DNA from 2 places in the Pedobacter sp. genome. Region 1 is predicted to be linked to the other one. Evidence: riboswitches for the same ligand, from Rfam matches in the RefSeq annotation. Region 1 holds a riboswitch; the other holds the start of a gene.
What was found. A riboswitch is a leader RNA that binds a small molecule or an ion and turns the genes downstream of it on or off. The one in region 1 is predicted to bind fluoride.
Positions count from the first base shown of each region.

Region 2: it holds a riboswitch for fluoride, as region 1 does, so the genes downstream of both, ACQY77_RS10310 (voltage-gated chloride channel family protein) here and ACQY77_RS16795 (hypothetical protein) in region 1, are expected to answer to the same signal.

Region 1 covers NZ_OZ257244.1:4,091,004-4,095,001, reverse strand. Annotated here, with positions in the region: gene ACQY77_RS16800 (four-helix bundle copper-binding protein) at 1,264-1,500, opposite strand; fluoride riboswitch at 1,830-1,898, shown strand; gene ACQY77_RS16795 (hypothetical protein) at 1,941-2,495, shown strand; gene ACQY77_RS16790 (EamA family transporter) at 2,500-2,913, shown strand; gene eno (phosphopyruvate hydratase) at 2,972-3,998, shown strand, end outside.
Region 2 covers NZ_OZ257244.1:2,579,897-2,583,894, reverse strand. Annotated here, with positions in the region: gene ACQY77_RS10320 (branched-chain amino acid aminotransferase) at 163-1,227, opposite strand; gene ACQY77_RS10315 (tryptophan 2,3-dioxygenase family protein) at 1,364-2,329, opposite strand; fluoride riboswitch at 2,392-2,453, shown strand; gene ACQY77_RS10310 (voltage-gated chloride channel family protein) at 2,471-3,748, shown strand; gene ACQY77_RS10305 (HAD-IB family phosphatase) at 3,799-3,998, opposite strand, start outside.

The DNA.
Region 1 (3,998 bases):
CGGTTTTCTTGCGTTCATCAAGGATACACTTAAATTGTCTGGTAATTTTTGAATCCTTTCCAAGCGGAGAAAAGCTACCTTTGTACTGCGCAGCTGATTTTATTCCCCGGGCGGACTCTAAAAGGGAGAGGTTGGATAAAAAAAAGATATTGCCCAAAGAGATAATCAGGTACAGCAAGACGACTCCAATTATAGAGCAATTTGGTACCTGCTTAACTTTCAAACCCTTCAAATTTAACAACCTAAATATATAGGCGCTAAAATCTGCATTAATCTAAAAAGATGAGAGGATAAACCGCAACAAAACCGTTACAAAATATCAACAAATATTAGGTTACGATATTTCTCACCCTACTTTCGATTGTCATCGAATAATTTCTTTTTCCTATACTGTCCCTCCATCTTGTTGTTCAAAACTTTATCAAAATTAACCACAGCTTCACAATGCTCAAAAAGGGTCGAACTTCCGCGGGTTGACCCTACTAAGTGGCAATATGAGGCATCTAAAAAGTATGCCTCTTATTTTTTAAACATTAAGAACTTGAAAATAAGTCACTTACAATAGATTAAATTGAATTTTTCGGTTCGAACTTTTTAGAATTTTCCCTAAAATTAAGATATACCGCAACTATTTATAAAACACCAATTGTCTAGACATCAGTGTTGAACTCCATAAACTGCTATCTAATTAGCCAAATAAGCATGTGGATTAGTTTCAATTGCGAACATCGATCAGCTTGAATATTATTCAATTATAGGATAAACGGGGGGAAATCCGTTTGGTCTAAATTTTTTTACAATTATGCGCAAATGCCATGTAGCTTGCATTTAATTTAGAAGGTACATACCCTCGGTTTAACAACGTGATTGATTTAACACCGCCATTGAAATGAAATTTGTATTTTTTGTTTTTTGAAATAATTTGATGAAGCGGGAATTGAAAGTTCATGCATTATTTAATGCATTCCTCAACTCGCATCTAGCCTTCATTTTCATAGAATTCGAATTATCAAGTACTCATCATCAAAAACTGAAATTCTTATTTGAATAATGGAATGAGTTTATGAGAATCATATCCTAAAAAACCCATTTTTTTAAGGCTAGAGAAAGGACATACCAAGAACAACCTCAAACCTTGGTAAATATCAAATAATGAGGGAATAATGAAAATAAAATGAATGGAATAAATTTGCCTATTTATAAAAATGAAAGGGCAACTAGAATGCTGCCCTTAATCAATTAATGCTCACGGTGATTGGCATCTTAAGCAGCTACTCCTGTCATTCTTCTGCATTCTTCCGCACAAGCCTTACAAGCATCTGCACATTCCTGACAATGCTGGGTATGATGATTACTACACTCATCTCCGCATTGCTGGCAAATATCTGCGCAAATACGGCAAATGTCTTGAGCAAAAGAGCTACCCATACTCATCAATTGAGCGGCAGAGTAGCAGATGGCTGCACATTGCATATCAAGCTCAATACACCGCGCCATCATTTTCACGTCTTCTTCCTGAGTGCATGAACTTGCACAATGATTGCAAATTGAAGCACACTTTAAGCATGCATCAATACAGTTTTTCCATTCATGGTATCCCATAACTTTAATTTTTTAGGGTTATAAAAAAAATTCCTATATAGATAACATGGTTATTTCCAGGCGGTTTCATTTTGTTTAAGAAAAGCTTTAATCCCGTGATATGATGCTTGTTTAAACGGTAGAAGAATAAGAAACTGGTTCTCGTATTCAAATAAGGAGGAATAGTGATAAATTAAATTCTCAACACCTACTTTAAGATTTTGCACATCATTTTATTAGTATTATATTTGCAATACGGAAATGGTGTCCTTCCGATTCAACCGCTTTTTTCAAAAGCTGATGGCGCCTACAATAGAAATTCCAGCAGGTAATAAAATCTGCCGGTCAAAGTATTGTAGGTGAAAAAATTAAAAATAAATTCTCAACTCTTATTGCTGGCAGCTATCTTAATTGCGCTTGTCTTACTTTGTCTGTCTGCCAAAGTGAGATCAGTGTTAGCAATGGTCCTGCCGGTTGAAACTGAATGGTTCTTGTGGATAAATCAGCACCATAATGCATTCTGGGATACGATCATGTACTGGGCCAGTGATAAGCGTTTTTGGCTTCCTTTTTATGCCTTCATTATTTATTGCCTCTTCCAGAATTTCTGCAAAAAAATTTGGCAGGTTCTTATTACCATTGCGCTACTAGTTGCTAGTGCAGATCAGATTGCTTCAGGACTGATTAAAAACACCGTTAAGCGTCTACGCCCTTCCCATGAACCGAATCTAACTACGATCATTCATTTAAGTAAAGCAGGTGCGGGTGGGATGTATGGATGGCCATCCGCTCTTTCATCACCTATCTTCAAAAGCATTCTTTCCGCTGGTTCGGCATTTACCGGATCATTGCCGGAGCAACGGTTCTTGTACTCATTTACTTTGGAATTATTCAATAACGGAAAATTAACATAAAACTATGTGGTGGATCTACGCGCTATTATCAGCTTTCTTTGCTTCCCTTACGGCCATCTTTGCAAAAGTCGGCGTAACCAATGTCAATTCTGATTTGGCTACTGCCATACGAACGGTGGTAATACTGATTGTAGCCTGGGGGATCGTAATGGCCAGAGGCGAACTTAAAGGAATTACGGAACTGTCAAAGCATAACCTGCTATTTCTTTTTTTATCTGGCCTTGCCACCGGCTTGTCCTGGATATTCTACTACAAGGCTTTGCAGATCGGGAAAGTGTCCCAGGTCGCCCCTGTTGATAAGTTGAGTGTTGCCCTAACTATTATACTTGCAATGGTGTTCCTGAAAGAAGCTCTTACCCTGAAAGTATTCTTTGGTGCCCTGCTGATCATTGGGGGAACACTGGTTTTGATCTTTTGAGAAACTCAATTATTTGTAAGCAACCGAAATACTAAAAATCAATATAAAACAAAAAACTATGAAATTAACTAAAATTCATGCCCGTGAAATTTTGGATTCCAGGGGCAATCCGACAGTAGAAGTAGAAGTCACTCTTAACGGAACAACAGCAAGGGGTATTTCTCCATCCGGGGCAAGTACGGGTGAAAAAGAAGCCGTAGAGCTTAGAGATGGTGATCCAGAGCGCTATAATGGTAAAGGCGTGGAAAAAGCAGTAAAAGGGATTAACGTCGAAGTCGGCAAATCAGTCACCGGCTTATCCTTTGAGGGTCAGCAGGCCTTCGATGATCATATAATTGGTCTGGATGGAACCGAGAATAAATCAAGGCTCGGCGCAAATGCGATGCTTGCGGCCTCAATCGCCTTCGCCCGGGCTTCGGCCGTTGCAAAAGGGATTCCCTTGTATAGGCAGCTAGTGGAAAGGGAAGGTTACGTAATGCCCGTACCGTGCATGAATGTCATTAATGGGGGAAGGCATTCTGATAACAACATCGATTTTCAGGAATTTATGATTGCCCCTCATAACGCCCCCTCGTTTAAGGAAAGTATCCGTATGGGCGAAGCTGTTTTTCATTCCCTGAGAAGTCTGCTAAAAGCGAAAGGCTATTATACCGGAGTTGGTGACGAAGGTGGGTTTGCGCCAAATCTGAGTTCTAATGAGGAAGCCGTCCAAATCATCATGGAAGCGATACATATTGCCGGTTTTGCTCCAGGCAAGGATATTTCCCTTTGTCTTGACCCAGCGACCAGCGAAATGTGGAATAATGGAAAATATGAATTTTATAAAAGTTCTAAAGAACGGATCACAACAGATGAAATGATTGGCTTTTGGGAAGGATGGTTAAAAGAGTACCCAATTATCCTGTTGGAAGACGGGTTGGGCGAAAACGATTGGGAGGGATGGAAAAAGCTGACCAGCCTTTTGGGAGACAAAGTGGAATTGGTTGGAGATGATATATTCTGCACCAACCCGAGTATTATCCAGCAGGGAATCGACCAGGGCATTGCAAACAGCGTACTGATTAAATTGAACCAGATCGGTACAG
Region 2 (3,998 bases), 1.5 Mb from region 1:
TAAGTATTTACTGCTTAAATCATATTGGCAGTGAATAGACAAATGAGAATATAGGCTGCCATGTTTGATAAGTTTATTGATGCCTTGTACTCATAAGTGGATATAAAAAAGAAATCCCGATACATGACGTGTCGGGATTTCTTTTTTAATGGTTAAATCTGATTAAAGAACCCAGTTCCAACCGAATTCGTCAGGAGCTAATCCGTAACGGATGTCGTTAAGTCGCTTAGCAATTCCGTTAGAAATATTTCTGGTAGCAGGATCGGTTAACTTATAAAGTTTACCCTGATATCCAATTTCGCCAATGTGGGTAACTGTTGCAGCTGTACCAGCAGCAAAAGCTTCTGTTAAGCTGCCGTTTTCAATACCTTCAATTACTTCCTTTACAGATACTCGTCTTTCTTCTACTTCTACGCCAGCATCTTTGGCTAATTTGATAATGGTATCTCTTGTAACGCCATCTAATACTGTACTTCTAACAGAAGGAGTAACCAATTTACCATTTATTACAAAAATGAGATTAGCTGTTCCAGCTTCTTCAATAAACTCATGTGTAGATGCATCTGTCCAGATTAGCTGGTCAAAACCTTCTTTTTTTGCTTCTTCGAAAGGATATAAAGAACGGGCATAATTGCCTGCAGTTTTAGCATAACCAACACCACCATCGTCTGCACGGGTATATTCTGTTTCGATTTTAACTTTTAACGCATTACTATAGTAAGGCCCTGTAGGGGTTGTTAGCAGTGCAAATTTATAAGTATCAGAAGCTTTAACGCCTAAATATGGGTCGGTAGCAAACATTACCGGACGGATATAAAGGGCATAATCTTCCTGAGAAGGAACCCATTTTTCATCAGCCTGAATAAGGGCAGCAAGACCTTGCATAAAAATATCTTCTGGTATAGCAGGCATAGACATTCTCGCAGCCGATTTATTAAAACGCTCGAAGTTCTTGTCTGCACGGAAGACACTGATCTTTCCATCAGGTTGACGGTATGCTTTTAAGCCTTCAAAAATAGCCTGGCCATAATGTAAGGCAGAAATAGCTGGGCTCATTAAAATTGGACCGTAAGGTAAGACCTGAAGATTTTTCCATTCGCCGTCTTCGTAGTCGGCAGTAAACATATGATCGGTAAAAACTTTACCGAAGGGTAATTGTGAAAAATCAGTAACTGTCAAACGGGTTTGATCAGCCTTGGTGATTTTTATGTCTAATGTTTCGGTCATACTGTTGAAATTTTGAATGTGTGAATTTTGAATGATTAATAGTGCTTCATTCATTCAGAGCTCACTCATGCTATCATTAAATTATTATAGCGCAAAATTAGCAAAAAAGGCGCTTTTTTTATAGTTTTTTCGAATATTAATCTTTGTTTTTGAGTGTTTTAAGTACACTAAGCACCCAGCCTTTACCCCAGTCTTCCATCTGTTCTTCTGTCCATAAAAAAGGATAGAAAATTCTTTTTTGAAAACGTGGCGGCAAATATTTCTGCCAATTGGTTCCACCCGTGGCGGCAACATCTACCGGATCTTTCTCTAAATACCTTACTGCAGATTTGTAATGTGACAGCGGCCATTCTACATTCACGTATAAATCTAACTTCCGCAATTCTTCAGCTAAAGCAGTAACATCTTCACCTTTGGCCTGTAATTGAAGATAGAGGGAGGAGAAATTTGTTTGTACCCTGTTTTTAGCCAATTGTAGAAACTGATCTGCATATTTCCTGATAAACTGCTTTAAGGTTAGGGTTTGTTTCCCGGAGGCTAATTCTGTTGCACCAAATTTCCAATAAATATGCTCAAATTGCTCTTCTATACCTGCAGTTGCAAGTTCAGCGCGTTTGCTTTTATCTACCAATCGGATAAAGTCAGTTGAGCATATTTCGATCATCCGGTATTGACCAGATTGAAAGCCGCTGGCCGGGAGTAAAGACATTCTGAATTTTAGAAATTGTTCTTTGTCCATTCCATCAACCATTACCTCAAAAGAGGTGGTTAAGGCATTAAAGTAGGCATTGATTCTTTTAACCCTGGTGGTGAAAAAGCTCGCCGTTAATTCTTCATGTTCAGCAATTTGTTTACACTCATGAAGCGTAAGTTTAAAATAAAGCTCCGTAATCTGATGGTACATGATGAATATTTCTTCATCAGGGAATGGAGTTTTAGGATTTTGTAAACTCAGGAGTGTATCCAGGTGGATGTAATCCCAATAGGTTAAAAAATCAGCATAGAGCAAGCCATCAAGGTAGGAGGCCATATCTTGGCCCATAGCCGTGTACTTCTCCTGAAGCTGGTTAAGTTTGTCTTTAATTTCAGGTGTTAGGTTCATTATGTGTTGTTATCGCTACAAAGTTGATAAAGATTTTGGAAGAAATGCTAAAATTTCTACATTTGATTAATGGCGATGGGGTACCGCCAAAACCGCCAGACAGGCTGATGACTCCTACAATTTATCGATAATTGATTAAAAATGCCTGTTAAAAAAATAACTGAGGGTTTTCTGTTGCCTTCTTACCAGTTTCTAAAAATAGAATTCGGAGTACTTTTTTTGAACACCTTAAAATGGTTGCTATTGGCGTCACTGTTAGGAAGTTTAATTGGTTCGGCATCAGCATTCTTTTTAGAGAGTTTAAATTGGGTCACGCAATGGAGGGAAAGTCACCTGTGGATCATCTATTTTTTGCCCATAGCCGGATTGTTAATTGGTTTAACTTATTATTATTACGGAAAAGATGTAGTTAAAGGGAATAATCTGTTGATTGAAGAACTGCAGCGTCCTAAGCAGGTAATTCCATTGGTTATGGCTCCGTTAATTTATGTCGCAACCGTTGTTACCCATCTTTTTGGTGGATCTGCCGGGAGGGAAGGTACTGCGGTACAAATCGGAGGTGCACTCGCCGATCAGTTTACAAAACTGTTTAAATTCAAGCCCAGAGACCGGAAAATCATACTCATTTGTGGGATTAGTGCTGGTTTTGCCTCGGTTTTCGGTACACCGCTTGCAGGTGCTGTATTCGGACTTGAAGTATTTGTAGTTGGAAGTTTGGTTTATAGCGCAATACTTCCTGCATTCATTACTGCAGTAATGGCGCATTATGTATGTTTGGCCTGGGGAGTTGGCCATACGCATTATTCGATAGGGACTGTGCCAGCTTTAAATACCTTAAACATACTTTTTGCTTTGGCTGGTGGAATTGTTTTTGGCTGGGTTGCACGTAGCTTTTCTGCTCTTAACCATAGTTTATCGAATCTATTCTCGAAAATAAAATATCCTCCTTTTAGACCTTTAATTGGCGGGATAATTTTAGTTGCCATAATTTGTTTGATGGGAACGACCAAATATATTGGCCTCGGAATCCCAACAATCTCTGCTTCTTTTACTGAACGCCAAGCCTATTATGTATTTGCAATAAAGCTTATGCTGACAGCATTAACACTTAGCGCCGGATTTAAAGGCGGAGAGGTGACGCCTTTGTTTTTTATAGGCGCCTCGTTAGGAAGTTTTTTAAGCCTATTTATACCTCTACCCTTGGGTTTACTTGCAGGCATGGGCTTTGTTGCTGTATTTGCCGGCGCAGCAAATACACCGTTAGCCTGTATTTTAATGGGCATAGAGTTATTTGGAGCAGAGTCGGGGATATATATAGCATTGGCCTGCGTAACTGCATATCTTTTCTCAGGTCATACCGGAATTTACAGCGCTCAACGTATTGGAAGCCCGAAACATTTACTTTTGAAAAGACGGTAATGATTACCATTGATCATCCCCGATGAAGAAGATGATCAATGGTGATTAGTTTAGTACAATACCCTAAACTTGATAGTCTGCTCAATTTTCTTGAGTGATTTGAACAATTGCTTGTCGTATTCTGCATTGATATCGGTGATGGCATAACCAATCTCAGTATTGGTCATTAAGAACTGACCAACAATGTTAATGTTGTGTTTTGCAAAAACAGTATTGATTTTCGCCATAATTCCTGGAACATTTTTATGGA